DNA from 3 places in the Streptomyces sp. NPDC091209 genome. Region 3 is predicted to be linked to each of the others. Evidence: predicted binding sites of a transcription regulator. Region 3 holds the regulator's gene; each other region holds the start of a gene.
The links. Region 3 encodes HrcA, which represses chaperone genes, less so after heat shock. Its sites were predicted from a motif close to TTNGCACTCNGNNNNNCNGAGTGCNAA; they were not measured.
Positions count from the first base shown of each region.

Region 1: groES (co-chaperone GroES) is a predicted target of HrcA. The motif match lies at 2,818-2,844, and genes of this name have one in related genera.
Region 2: groL (chaperonin GroEL) is a predicted target of HrcA. The motif match lies at 2,537-2,563, and genes of this name have one in related genera.

Region 1 covers NZ_JBIVVR010000020.1:51,677-56,133, forward strand. Annotated here, with positions in the region: gene ACIQRL_RS37765 (ester cyclase) at 1-136, shown strand, start outside; gene ACIQRL_RS37770 (hypothetical protein) at 234-431, shown strand; gene groL (chaperonin GroEL) at 585-2,210, opposite strand; gene groES (co-chaperone GroES) at 2,365-2,673, opposite strand; gene ACIQRL_RS37785 (polysaccharide deacetylase family protein) at 2,949-3,701, opposite strand; gene ACIQRL_RS37790 (polysaccharide deacetylase family protein) at 3,698-4,457, opposite strand, start outside.
Region 2 covers NZ_JBIVVR010000003.1:179,548-184,004, forward strand. Annotated here, with positions in the region: SAM riboswitch class I at 1-17, shown strand, start outside; gene thrC (threonine synthase) at 33-1,331, shown strand; gene ACIQRL_RS11005 (MoaD/ThiS family protein) at 1,328-1,603, shown strand; gene ACIQRL_RS11010 (cold-shock protein) at 2,045-2,248, shown strand; gene groL (chaperonin GroEL) at 2,689-4,314, shown strand.
Region 3 covers NZ_JBIVVR010000001.1:990,976-995,432, reverse strand. Annotated here, with positions in the region: gene ACIQRL_RS04380 (DUF3097 domain-containing protein) at 1-667, opposite strand, end outside; partial or broken gene ACIQRL_RS04375 (MBL fold metallo-hydrolase) at 861-1,574, opposite strand; gene hrcA (heat-inducible transcriptional repressor HrcA) at 1,753-2,769, shown strand; gene dnaJ (molecular chaperone DnaJ) at 2,770-3,906, shown strand; gene ACIQRL_RS04360 (nitronate monooxygenase) at 4,019-4,457, shown strand, end outside.

The DNA.
Region 1 (4,457 bases), on a different contig from region 3:
CGGGAAGAAGGTCTCCATGACCGGCGCGACCATCTTCCGGTGCGGGGAGGACGGAAAGATCGTCGAGGGCTGGTGGCAGTACGACCGGCTGGGCCTGATGGCCGGGCTCGGCGCGCTGGACGCAATGGAGAGCTGATCCACCGGCCTCCACGGCCCCTCTGCGCTTCGGGGACGACCGGAAGCTCGAACCCCGCGCCCTCGACGCGGGCCCCGGCTGGGAGGACAGGTCGGCTGTGCCTGACGACGGGCTCGCGCAGGAGAGCGGCCGCGTCCGTATAAACCTGGCCGGAGCCGCCGCCTCCGAGGAGCAGCGCGCGAGGGTGGACCGGGCTGCCCGACGCGAGTACCAGGTGCTGCGGGGCATCAACCACCGCGGCAGGACTTCGCCGCAGTCGCCCCACACGGGCTTGTGCGCGGTGGTCCCTCTGTAGTGGTACCGAGCCTTGATGATCACGATTACTCTGACAGCACTTTGCCCCGCCGCGGAGCGGCGGGGCAAAGTTGCCGGGCCCGGTTCAGCCGACGGCACCCCGGCCGGGGGACGTCAGCGTCGGCTCATGGCCTGGCGGCGTACTCCGTGTGCGTCAGTGGGAGTGCCCGTGGCCGCCGTGACCGGCGTCGCCCTCGTCCTCGGCCGGCTTCTCGACGACCAGGGTCTCGGTCGTGAGGAGCAGGGAGGCGATGGAGGCGGCGTTCTCCAGGGCGGAGCGGGTGACCTTGACCGGGTCGATGACGCCGGCCTTGACCAGGTCGCCGTACTCGCCGGTGGCGGCGTTGAAGCCCTGGCCCTTGTCGAGCTCGGCGACCTTGGCGGTGATGACGTAACCCTCGAGGCCGGAGTTCTCGGCGATCCAGCGCAGCGGCTCGACGGCGGCCTTGCGGACGACCGCGACACCCGTCGCCTCGTCGCCGGTCTTGCCGAGGTTGCCCTCGAGGACCTTCACGGCGTGGACGAGCGCGGAGCCACCACCGGAGACGATGCCCTCCTCGACCGCGGCGCGGGTCGCGGAGATGGCGTCCTCCAGACGGTGCTTCTTCTCCTTGAGCTCCACCTCGGTGGCGGCGCCGACCTTGATCACGCACACGCCGCCGGCCAGCTTCGCGAGGCGCTCCTGGAGCTTCTCGCGGTCCCAGTCGGAGTCGGTGTTCTCGATCTCGGCCTTGATCTGGTTGACGCGGCCGAGGACCTCGTCGCTGCTGCCGGCACCGTCGACGATGGTGGTGTCGTCCTTGGTGACGGTCACGCGGCGGGCGCTGCCCAGCACGTCCAGGCCGACCTGGTCGAGCTTGAGGCCGACCTCCTCGGCGATGACCTGACCACCGGTGAGGGTGGCGATGTCGCCGAGCATGGCCTTGCGGCGGTCACCGAAGCCGGGGGCCTTCACGGCGACGGCGTTGAACGTGCCGCGGATCTTGTTCACGACCAGGGTCGACAGGGCCTCGCCCTCGACGTCCTCGGCGATGATCAGCAGCGGCTTCGACGCGTTCGACTGGATGACCTTCTCCAGCAGCGGCAGCAGGTCCTGGATGGAGCTGATCTTGCCCTGGTGGATGAGGATGTACGGGTCGTCGAGGACGGCCTCCATACGCTCCTGGTCGGACACCATGTACGGGGACAGGTAGCCCTTGTCGAAGGCCATGCCCTCGGTGAAGTCCAGCTCCAGACCGAAGGTGTTGGACTCCTCGACGGTGATGACACCGTCCTTGCCGACCTTGTCCATCGCCTCGGCGATGAGCTCGCCGACCTGGCTGTCCTGGGCGGAGAGCCCGGCCACGGCGGCGATGTCGGACTTGTCGTCGATCGGGCGGGCCGTCGCGAGGAGCTCCTCGGAGACGGCCTTGACCGCGGCGTCGATGCCCTTCTTCAGGAGGGCGGGCGACGCGCCGGCGGCGACGTTGCGCAGGCCCTCGCGGACGAGCGCCTGGGCGAGCACGGTGGCGGTGGTCGTACCGTCACCCGCGATGTCGTTGGTCTTGGTCGCCACCTCCTTCACGAGCTGCGCGCCGAGGTTCTCGAACGGGTCGTCGAGCTCGACCTCGCGGGCGATGGTCACGCCGTCGTTGGTGATGGTGGGGGCGCCGAACTTCTTGTCGATGACGACGTTGCGGCCCTTGGGGCCGATCGTCACCTTCACCGTGTCGGCAAGCTTGTTGACGCCGCGCTCGAGGGCGCGACGGGCGTCCTCGTCGAACTTCAGGATCTTCGCCATGGGAGCGGTTCAGCCCTCTCGGAAAACTTGGGAGAAACGAACGGCGCCCCCAGCGCCCGGTTCATAGAGGTAGCGGGGGCCAGGGGCGCAGTTCACTGCAATGCTTGGTGCGGGGTTGTCCGGGGAATGACCCCGAACGCCCTTACCGGGTGAATTACTTCTCGATGATCGCGAGCACGTCGCGAGCCGAGAGGACGAGGTACTCCTCGCCGTTGTACTTCACCTCGGTGCCGCCGTACTTGCTGTAAAGCACGACGTCGCCGACGGTGACGTCGAGCGGAAGACGGTTACCGTCCTCGAAGCGACCCGGACCCACGGCAAGGACGACGCCCTCCTGGGGCTTCTCCTTGGCGGTGTCCGGGATGACCAGGCCAGAGGCCGTGGTCTGCTCGGCGTCGAGCGGCTGGACCACAATGCGGTCCTCGAGCGGCTTGATGGCAACCTTGGAGCTGGTGGTCGTCACGATCCGACCTCCCCCTTCGGAGATCTCACGGGGTTAACTGTCTGAGGTGGCGACCAGGTCGATCCGTCGTCGCGGGTGCCGGACCTGCCTGTCGCTATTGGCACTCTCCAGGGGGGAGTGCCAGACCTGAGACTATGACTGCGATTAGCACTCGGTCAAGCGGAGTGCCAAAGGCGTGGGCGTGGCGTGCTCCGAACGGGCCCGGACCGCACCGAACGGCGGTGTGCTGGAGGTCGTTCTCCAGCCGCCCCCGTAGGCCGTTCTCCGGCCGCCGCCTACAGGTAGTTCTCCAGCCGCGCCGGGGTGAAGCCCTCCCGCTGGATACGGCGGAGCAGCCGGAGCGTGGCGCGCGTGAGATCGGGTTCGCCGAAGTCGGCGAGGATGTCGCCCGGCCGGAGCCGGTGCGCGTCGGCCGCCCGGCCGAGGACGATCGCGGCGACCCCGCAGTCGGCGGCGGCGCGCAGGGTGATCTCGTCGTACCGGCCGTACGGGGGCCGCAGCAGCCGGGGCCTGACACCGAAGCGCCTTCTGAGCTTGTCCTGTTGTCCGCAGATCTCGGCGCGCTGGCCTGCGTAGGGCAGACCGCGCAGGGAGGCGTGGTCGAGGGTGTGGTTCTGGACGCTCGCGCCGACCGCGCGCAGCCGGGCGACGTGCCCGTACCCCGGCCCGACGACGCTGTCCGTGAGGAACATGCTGACCGGCAGCCGCAGTTCGCGGACCATGTCGACGAACCGTGGATCCCGCTCCGCCCCGTCGTCGTACGTCAGGAAGACCACCTTGTCGCGGGTGCGCACCCGGTCCACGACGGGCGGAAGTCCCGGACCCGCGGTGCGCGCGATGGTCCGGGCGGGCACCTTCGGCGCCGCGGCGAGCGGGGTGGCCAGACCCCAGCGGCGGTACGCCGACTCCTGCGGGTGCACCCGCTGGGCGGCCTTCTTGCCGAGCCGCTCGATGGGGTCGACGGACTGCGCGCAGCCGCCCAGAAGCGCCGCCACGACCAGCCCGGCGAGCGGCACCCGCACCCTCACAGGTAGTCCTCCAGGCGCGCGACCGCGTACCCCTTGGCCGTGACCGTCCTCAGGAAGCGGCGGACCATGTCGGGCATGGTGCCCTTCCAGTCCTCGCGGCCCCGGAAGTGGGTGAGGACGATGTCTCCCGGGTGCAGGTCCTGGTCCTCCTCGCGGTACTCCCAGTGGTCGACGAACACTTCCTCGTCCCAGATGGGCGCGTACGCGATCCCGCAGGACTTGGCCGCGCGCAGGGTGTCCTGGTCGTAGTTGCCGTACGGCGGGCGGAAGACGGTCGGGCGCCTGCCGAACTCCCTCTTCATCACGTCCTGCATGCCGCAGATCTCGTGCTTCTGCGCCTCGTAGGACAGCGCGGGCAGATAGGGGTGGTGCAGCGTGTGGTTGTCGAGGGTGATGCCGTGGTCGCGCATCTTCCGGAAGTACCCGTAGTCGTCCTTGACGAGGTAGTCGCTGAGGAAGGCGGTGTACGGGATCCTCAGGTCGCTCATCATCCGCAGGAACGCGGGGTCCTTCTCCTCGCCGTCGTCGACGGTGAGGAAGACGACCTTGTCCTTGGTGGGGACGGTCGTGAAGACGGGCGGCAGCCCCAGCTCCTCCTGGTCGTCGACCTCGAACCCCTTGCGGGCCTGGATGACCGGCTTCCTGGCGGGCGGCGCCGGGGGCGTCAGCGGCACCTCGGCCAGTCCCCAGCGCCTGGCGACGGCGGCGCGCCGGGCCTCGGCCAGACGGAGCCGGGAGGCGTACCCGGCGAGGGCG
Region 2 (4,457 bases), on a different contig from region 3:
CGTGAGGAAGATGAGGAAAGGGCCTCGCCTCCATGGCTGCGCAGACAGATGCAAGTACCACGAACTCCGCCGAAGCGGTGGACCTCGGCCCGGCCGCGGCGCTTTCCTGCCGCGAGTGCGGACACCGCGTCCCGCTCGGCCCGGTCTTCGCCTGCGAGGAGTGTTTCGGCCCGCTGGAGATCGCCTACGACTTCTCGGCCTACGAAACCGAAGAGCTCCGCAAGCGCATCGAAGCGGGACCCGCGAACATCTGGCGCTACGCGCCCCTCCTGCCCGTCCCCGCGGACGTGGCCGACAAGCCGAACATCAACCCCGGCTGGACCAAGCTCGTCCAGGCCGACAACCTGGCCCGCGAGCTGGGTGTCGACACCGGAAAGCTGTTCGTCAAGGACGATTCCGGCAACCCGACGCACTCCTTCAAGGACCGCGTCGTCGCCCAGGCCATCGAAGCGGCCCGCGCCTTCGGCTTCACCACCCTCTCCTGCTCCTCCACCGGCAACCTCGCCGGCGCCGTGGGCGCCGCGGCGGCCCGCGCCGGCTTCCGCTCCTGCGTGTTCATCCCGCACGACCTGGAGCAGGGCAAGGTCGTCATGGCCGCGGTCTACGGCGGCGAGCTGGTCGGCATCCAGGGCAACTACGACGACGTGAACCGCTTCTGCTCCGAGCTGATCGGCGACCCGGCCGGCGAGGGCTGGGGCTTCGTCAACGTCAACCTGCGGCCGTACTACGCCGAGGGCTCCAAGACGCTGGCCTACGAGATCTGCGAGCAGCTCGGCTGGAAGCTCCCCGACCAGCTCGTCGTGCCGATCGCCTCCGGCTCCCAGCTCACGAAGGTCGACAAGGGCCTCCAGGAGCTCATCAAGCTCGGGCTCGTCGAGGACAAGCCCTACAAGATCTTCGGCGCCCAGGCCGAGGGCTGCTCCCCGGTGTCCGTCGCCTACAAGGCAGGACACGACGTCGTACGGCCGCAGAAGCCGGACACCATCGCCAAGTCGCTTGCCATCGGCAACCCCGCGGACGGGCCGTACGTGCTCGACATCGCGCGGCGCACCGGCGGTGCGGTGGAGGACGTGAACGACGAGCAGATCGTCGACGCGATCAAGCTGCTCGCGCGCACCGAGGGCATCTTCGCGGAGACGGCCGGCGGGGTGACCGTGGGCGTCACGCGCAAGCTGATCGAGAACGGTCTCCTGGACCCGACCCTGACCACTGTCGTGCTGAACACCGGCGACGGCCTCAAGACCCTGGACGCGGTGGCCTCGGACACCGGGCTGACCGCGACCATCCGCCCGAACCTCGACTCCTTCCGAGAGGCTGGCCTCGCATCATGAGCGTCAACGTCCGCATCCCCACCATCCTGCGCACCTACACCGGTGGCGCCGCCGAGGTGACGGCCGAGGGCACGACCCTCGCCGAGGTCATCGGTGACCTGGAGAAGAACCACACGGGCATCGCCGCGCGCGTCCTGGACGACCAGGGCAAGCTGCGCCGCTTCGTCAACGTGTACGTCAACGACGACGACGTGCGGTTCGAGCAGGGTCTGGAGACGGCGACCCCGGACGGTGTGGGCGTCTCGATCATTCCGGCCGTCGCCGGGGGCTGATCGTTACCCTCGGTAATGCCGAACACGCAGAGTTCATCGAATTGCCCCCTCCGTGAGAGAAACGGAGGGGGCAATTCTGTATGGTTGAGGGCGCTACAGTTGGGGAAGCGACTTCGCTTTCGATGTTGGTTCCATGCCGGACGCATATGAGTACCCGTTCGGCGGCCGACAAGAAGTAGCCAAACTGCCTCCCCTTTATGGGTTGTTTATGGCATTTACGGGGCCCGAATTGCCCTGAATCCTTGCGGTCCCTCCGCATATCATTGATCAGCCATGCCCAGAATTCTCGTCCGATTGACCTGTTGCAGAGGGCAGTTGGACAGATACATTCAGCCGCGGTCGACGCGTTCCGGCGCACACCCCCAACCATTGGGGGGTGAGGTCTGACCCGGATCCGCGAAGTGTGGATCTGTGCAAGGGCCAGTAATAGGGGAGTTAGGCATGGCTCAGGGCACCGTCAAGTGGTTCAACGCGGAGAAGGGGTACGGCTTCATCGCGGTCGACGGTGGTGCGGACGTCTTCGTGCACTACAGCGCGATTCAGATGGACGGCTACCGCACCCTTGAAGAGGGTCAGCGAGTGGAGTTCGAAATCTCGCAGGGCCAGAAGGGTCCGCAGGCGGACATGGTCAAACTCGCCGTCTAGTCCGGGCGCGAACGGCCACCGACGCACTCACGCCGAGGGGCCCGCATCCCACCAGGGATGCGGGCCCCTCGTGCGTCCCCGGCGCCCTTCCCCTGTCTCGTGCGCGCCCGCGCGCCCGCGAGCGCCCCCCGTGCGAGGGCCGCACCCGGAGGGCTGTCTGGAGGGCGCTCGATGGGCTCGCTTCGCGAGCACACCTTGCTCCCGCCCGTCGCCCGACCGTCACCCCTCAACGAGCTAGCTTCGCGAGCACACCTTGCACTCGGCGGGGTCGAGTGCTAATCATTGGCGTTAGCACTCTCCCAGTGAGAGTGACAGAACTTGGATCGGGTCAGCGAGGCCCGCGGGCCTGTGGGGCAAGGAACCACAGGGCTCGCAGGCCGTCCGTCGCGGGCGCGGGCACGATCCGGAGAAATCCACCCCGTCCGGGAGGACCACTTCACATGGCCAAGATCATCGCGTTCGACGAGGAGGCACGGCGCGGTCTCGAGCGCGGGATGAACCAGCTCGCCGACGCCGTCAAGGTCACCCTCGGCCCCAAGGGCCGTAACGTCGTCCTCGAGAAGAAGTGGGGCGCGCCCACGATCACCAACGATGGTGTTTCCATCGCCAAGGAGATCGAGCTCGAGGACCCGTACGAGAAGATCGGCGCCGAGCTGGTCAAGGAAGTCGCCAAGAAGACGGACGACGTCGCCGGCGACGGTACGACCACGGCGACCGTGCTGGCCCAGGCGCTCGTGCGCGAGGGTCTGCGCAACGTCGCCGCCGGCGCCAACCCGATGGCTCTCAAGCGCGGTATCGAGAAGGCCGTCGAGGCCGTCTCCGGTGCCCTCCTCGAGCAGGCCAAGGATGTCGAGACCAAGGAGCAGATCGCTTCCACGGCCTCCATCTCCGCCGCCGACACCCAGATCGGCGAGCTCATCGCCGAGGCGATGGACAAGGTCGGCAAGGAAGGCGTCATCACCGTCGAGGAGTCCCAGACCTTCGGTCTGGAGCTGGAGCTCACCGAGGGTATGCGCTTCGACAAGGGCTACATCTCGGCGTACTTCGCCACCGACATGGAGCGTATGGAGGCCGTCCTCGACGACCCGTACATCCTGATCGCGAACTCCAAGATCGCGAACGTCAAGGACCTGCTCCCGCTCCTCGAGAAGGTCATGCAGGGCGGCAAGCCGCTGCTGATCATCGCCGAGGACGTCGAGGGCGAGGCCCTGTCGACCCTGGTCGTCAACAAGATCCGTGGCACCTTCAAGTCCGTCGCCGTCAAGGCCCCGGGCTTCGGTGACCGCCGCAAGGCCATGCTCGGCGACATCGCCATCCTCACGGGCGGCGAGGTCATCTCCGAGGAGGTCGGCCTCAAGCTGGAGAACGCGGGTCTGGACCTGCTGGGCCGTGCCCGCAAGGTCGTCATCACCAAGGACGAGACCACGATCGTCGACGGCTCCGGCTCTGCCGACCAGGTCGCCGGCCGGGTCAACCAGATCCGTGCCGAGATCGAGAACTCGGACTCGGACTACGACCGCGAGAAGCTCCAGGAGCGTCTGGCGAAGCTGGCCGGCGGCGTGGCCGTCATCAAGGCCGGTGCCGCCACCGAGGTCGAGCTCAAGGAGCGCAAGCACCGCATCGAGGACGCCGTTCGCAACGCGAAGGCGGCCGTCGAGGAGGGCATCGTCGCCGGTGGTGGCGTGGCCCTGCTCCAGGCTTCCTCGGTGTTCGAGAAGCTCGAGCTCACGGGTGACGAGGCGACCGGCGCCAACGCCGTGCGTCTGGCCCTGGAGGCCCCGCTCAAGCAGATCGCCGTCAACGGTGGTCTCGAGGGTGGCGTCATCGTCGAGAAGGTGCGCAACCTGCCCGTCGGTCACGGCCTGAACGCCGCGACCGGTGAGTACGTCGACATGATCGCCGAAGGCATCATCGACCCGGCGAAGGTGACGCGCTCTGCCCTGCAGAACGCCGCCTCCATCGCCGCGCTGTTCCTGACCACCGAGGCCGTCATCGCCGACAAGCCGGAGAAGGCCGCCGCCGGCGGCGCTCCGGGCGGCATGCCGGGCGGTGACATGGACTTCTGATCGACCTCTGGTTGATCTGCGTCCTTACCGAGGGCGGCATCCCCTGCTACGGCGGGGGGTGCCGCCCTCGGGCGTTTCCCGCTCTTCCCGCTCCCCGCGTGCCCCGCGTTTTCTGTGGGTCCCCGGTGAGCGTGGTCCGGATC
Region 3 (4,457 bases):
ACACGCCCGTCTTCCAGTCCTGGCCGCGCGGGACCCGGGGCCAGCCCGGGATGCCCACGGAGGACGGCTTCACGGCCTCCCAGACGTCGATGTACGGGTGGCCGAGCACGAGAGCGTGCTCGCTGGTGACCGCCTCGGCGATCCGGGACTCCTTCGAGCCCGCGACCAGGTGGTCGACGAGGACGCCGAGCCGGGCGTCCGGGCCCGGGTCGAACGCGGCCACGATCGCCGGGAGGTCGTCGACGCCCTCCAGGTACTCCACGACGACGCCCTCGACGCGCAGATCGTCGCCCCAGACCCGTTCGACGAGTTCGGCGTCGTGGCGGCCCTCCACGTAGATGCGTCCGGCCCGCGCGACCCGGGCGCGGGCGCCGGGCACCGCCACCGAACCGGATGCCGTACGACCGGGGCGCACGGGCGCGGCGGCCGGCGGGCGCACCAGCGTCACCACCCTGCCCTCCAGGAGGAACCCGCGCGGTTCCAGCGGGAACACCCGGTGTTTGCCGAAGCGGTCCTCCAGGGTCACCGTGCCGGCCTCGCAGCGGATCACCGCGCCGCAGAAGCCGGTGCCGGGCTCCTCGACCACCAGACCCGGGTCCGCCGGGACCTCGGGCACGGGCTTGGGCTTCTTCCACGGCGGGGTCAGGTCCGGAGAGTACTGGCGCATTCGGATGACGATAGGAGAAGCCCGGCGGTGATCACCGCGACACGCCGGAACCCGCCCCGCCGGAACCTGTCGAGCCGGAATCCGCCGTGCCGGAATCCGCCGCGCTGGAACCTGCCGTGCCGAAATCCGCCGTGCCGGAATCCGCCGTGCCGGAATCCGCCGTGCCGGAATCCGCAGCGTCGGCATCCGCCGAGCCGAAACGCTCGGCCAGGGCGTCCCGCTGGGCGCGCACGAACGCGGCGTCCACGACCGCCCCGTGACCGGGAACGTACCGCGCGTCCTCGCCGCCGACGGCGAGCAGCCGGTCGAGGGCGGCGGGCCAGCGCGACGGTACGGCGTCGGGTCCCGCCTGCGGCTCGCCGGACTCCTCGACCAGGTCGCCGCAGAACACCACCGCCGGGTCGCCCGGCACCACGACCACGAGGTCGTGGGCGGTGTGGCCCTCACCCGTCCGCACCAGCCGGACCTGGACGCCTCCGTCGAGCTCCAGGTTCCAGGTGCCCCAGACGTGGTGCCGGGGCCGTACGAGGGTGTCGGCGGCCTCCTCCGCCGCCCGCGGGTCGAGACCGTTGCGCACCGCGTCCGCGCACAGGTCCTCGCGGCCGTGTTCGTACACCCCGGCCGAGCCGCCCGCGACGAGGATCTCGGCGCCCGCGAACGCCGCGGCGCCGAACACGTGGTCGAAATGCGGGTGGGTGAGCGCGAGATGGGTCACACGCCGGCCGGCGAGGGACTGCGCCTCGGCGCGCAGCCGGGCGCCCTCCGCGAGGCTCGACCCGGCGTCGATCACCAGCGCCGCCCCCTCGCCGACGACGAGCCCGACCGTGCAGTCCCAGTCCGGAAGCCGCCGCCGCCCGACCCCGGGGGCCAGCCTTTCCCACCCCAGCTCTTCCCAAGTCAGCCTCATGCGGCGACGCTAACGGTGACCGGGTGCCGTGCACGACATCGCAGGCCCGCCCTTGCCGGGGTCGTGCCTCACCGCCGTACACTGGGCCGGGGAACGCTGGCACTCGTGTGCGTTGAGTGCCAGGCGAATGCCACGAAGGCCCCGAAGACCATCGAGTCGACTTCTGGAGGTGTGCGCGATGCTCAGTGAACGCAGGCTCGAGGTGCTCCGCGCCATCGTCCAGGACTATGTCGGCACCGAGGAACCGGTCGGTTCCAAGGCGCTCACCGAGCGGCACCGGCTGGGCGTCTCACCGGCCACCGTCCGCAACGACATGGCCGCCCTGGAGGACGAGGGCTACATCGCCCAGCCGCACACCAGCGCCGGGCGCATCCCCACGGACAAGGGATACCGGCTCTTCGTCGACAAGCTCGCGGGCGTCAAGCCGATGACCGCGCCCGAGCGGCGCGCCATCCAGAACTTCCTGGACGGAGCCGTCGACCTCGACGACGTCGTCGGACGGACCGTGCGGCTGCTCGCGCAGCTCACCCGGCAGGTCGCCGTCGTGCAGTACCCCTCGCTGACCCGCTCGACCGTGCGCCATGTGGAGCTGCTGTCACTCGCCCCCGCGCGGGTGATGCTCGTGCTGATCACGGACACCGGCCGGGTCGAGCAGCGCATGATCAACTGCCCGGCGCCGTTCGGCGAGACGACGCTGGCCGACCTGCGGGCCCGGCTCAACAGCCGGGTCGCGGGACGACCCTTCGCGGACGTCCCGCAGCTCGTCCAGGACCTCCCGGACGCCTTCGAGGCGGAGGACCGGGGTACGGTCTCGACGGTGCTCTCCACACTGCTGGAGACACTCGTCGAGGAGACCGAGGAGCGGCTGATGATCGGCGGTACCGCCAATCTCACGCGATTCGGACATGACTTCCCTCTCACCATCCGGCCGGTGCTCGAAGCACTGGAGGAGCAGGTCGTGCTCCTCAAGTTGCTTGGAGAGGCCGGGGATTCGAGCATGACCGTGCGAATCGGGCACGAGAACGCGTATGAGGGACTCAACTCCACGTCCGTGGTCTCGGTCGGCTACGGTTCGGGCGGCGAGGCAGTAGCCAAACTCGGCGTGGTCGGCCCGACCCGCATGGATTACCCGGGAACGATGGGAGCGGTACGAGCGGTGGCACGGTACGTCGGACAGATCCTGGCGGAGTCTTAAGTGGCCACGGACTACTACGCCGTACTCGGCGTGCGCCGCGACGCGTCCCAGGACGAGATCAAGAAGGCGTTCCGGAGGCTCGCTCGCGAGCTGCACCCGGACGTCAATCCCGATCCGAAGACGCAGGAGCGGTTCAAAGAGATCAACGCCGCGTACGAGGTGTTGTCGGACCCGCAGAAGAAGCAGGTCTACGACCTCGGTGGCGACCCGCTGTCCCAGCAGGGCGGCGGTGGCGCCGGCGGCTTCGGCGCGGGCGGCTTCGGGAACTTCTCCGACATCATGGACGCGTTCTTCGGCACGGCGTCGCAGCGCGGACCGCGCTCGCGCACCCGCCGGGGCCAGGACGCCATGATCCGGCTGGAGATCGAGCTCGACGAGGCGGCCTTCGGCACCACGAAGGACATCCAGGTCGACACGGCCGTCGTCTGCGCCACCTGCAACGGTGAAGGCGCGGCGCCCGGGACCTCCGCTCAGACCTGTGACATGTGCCGCGGTCGCGGCGAGGTGTCCCAGGTGACGCGGTCGTTCCTCGGCCAGGTCATGACCTCACGGCCGTGTCCGCAGTGCCAGGGCTTCGGCACCGTGGTCCCGACCCCGTGCCACGACTGCGCGGGCGACGGCCGGGTCCGGTCCCGTCGCACCCTGACGGTCAAGATCCCGGCCGGTGTGGACAACGGCACGCGGATCCAGCTCGCGGGCGAGGGCGAGGTCGGCCCCGGCGGCGGCCCCGCCGGCGACCTGTACGTCGAGATCCACGAGCTGCCGCACTCGACCTTCCAGCGGCGCGGCGACGACCTGCACTGCACGGTCACCCTCCCGATGACGGCGGCGGCCCTCGGCACCAAGGTGCCGCTGGAGACGCTCGACGGCATGGAGGAGGTCGACATCCGTCCGGGCACGCAGTCCGGCCAGTCGATCCCGCTGCACGGCCGGGGCGTCACCCATCTGCGCGGCGGCGGCCGCGGCGACCTCGTCGTGCACGTCGAGGTCACCACGCCGACCAAGCTCGACGCCGAGCAGGAACGGGTGCTGCGCGAGCTCGCGATACTGCGCGGCGAGGAGCGGCCCACCGGCCAGTTCCAGCCCGGTCAGCAGGGGCTCTTCTCCCGGCTGAAGGACGCCTTCAACGGCCGCTGATCCAGGCGCGGCGCGGGGTGGGAACACCACCCCGTGTCCGCCGCCCCGGAGGCCCGTTTCCGGGCGGACGGCCGGATTCGGACTTGCACTGAGGACGTGACAACATGCCGTCATGTCCTCCGCGCTGACCGATCTCTTCCCTCACCCGATCGTGCAGGCCCCCATGGCGGGCGGCGTCTCCGTCCCGCAGCTCGCGGCCGCCGTGTCCGAGGCCGGCGGGCTCGGCTTCCTCGCCGCCGGGTACAAGACGGCCGACGGCATGTACCAGGAGATCAAGCAGCTGCGCGGGCTGACCGGCCGTCCCTTCGGCGTCAACCTCTTCCTGCCGCAGCCGGAGTACGCGGACCCCGCGGCGGTCGAGGTGTACGCCCACCAGCTCGCGGGTGAGGCCGCCTGGTACGAGACCGAGCTCGGCGATCCGGACAGCGGCCGCGACGACGGCTACGACGCCAAGCTCGCCGTCCTCCTCGACAACCCGGTGGCGGTGGTCTCCTTCCACTTCGGCGTTCCGAGCGAGGACGTACTGGACTCGCTGCGCCGCGCCGGCATCT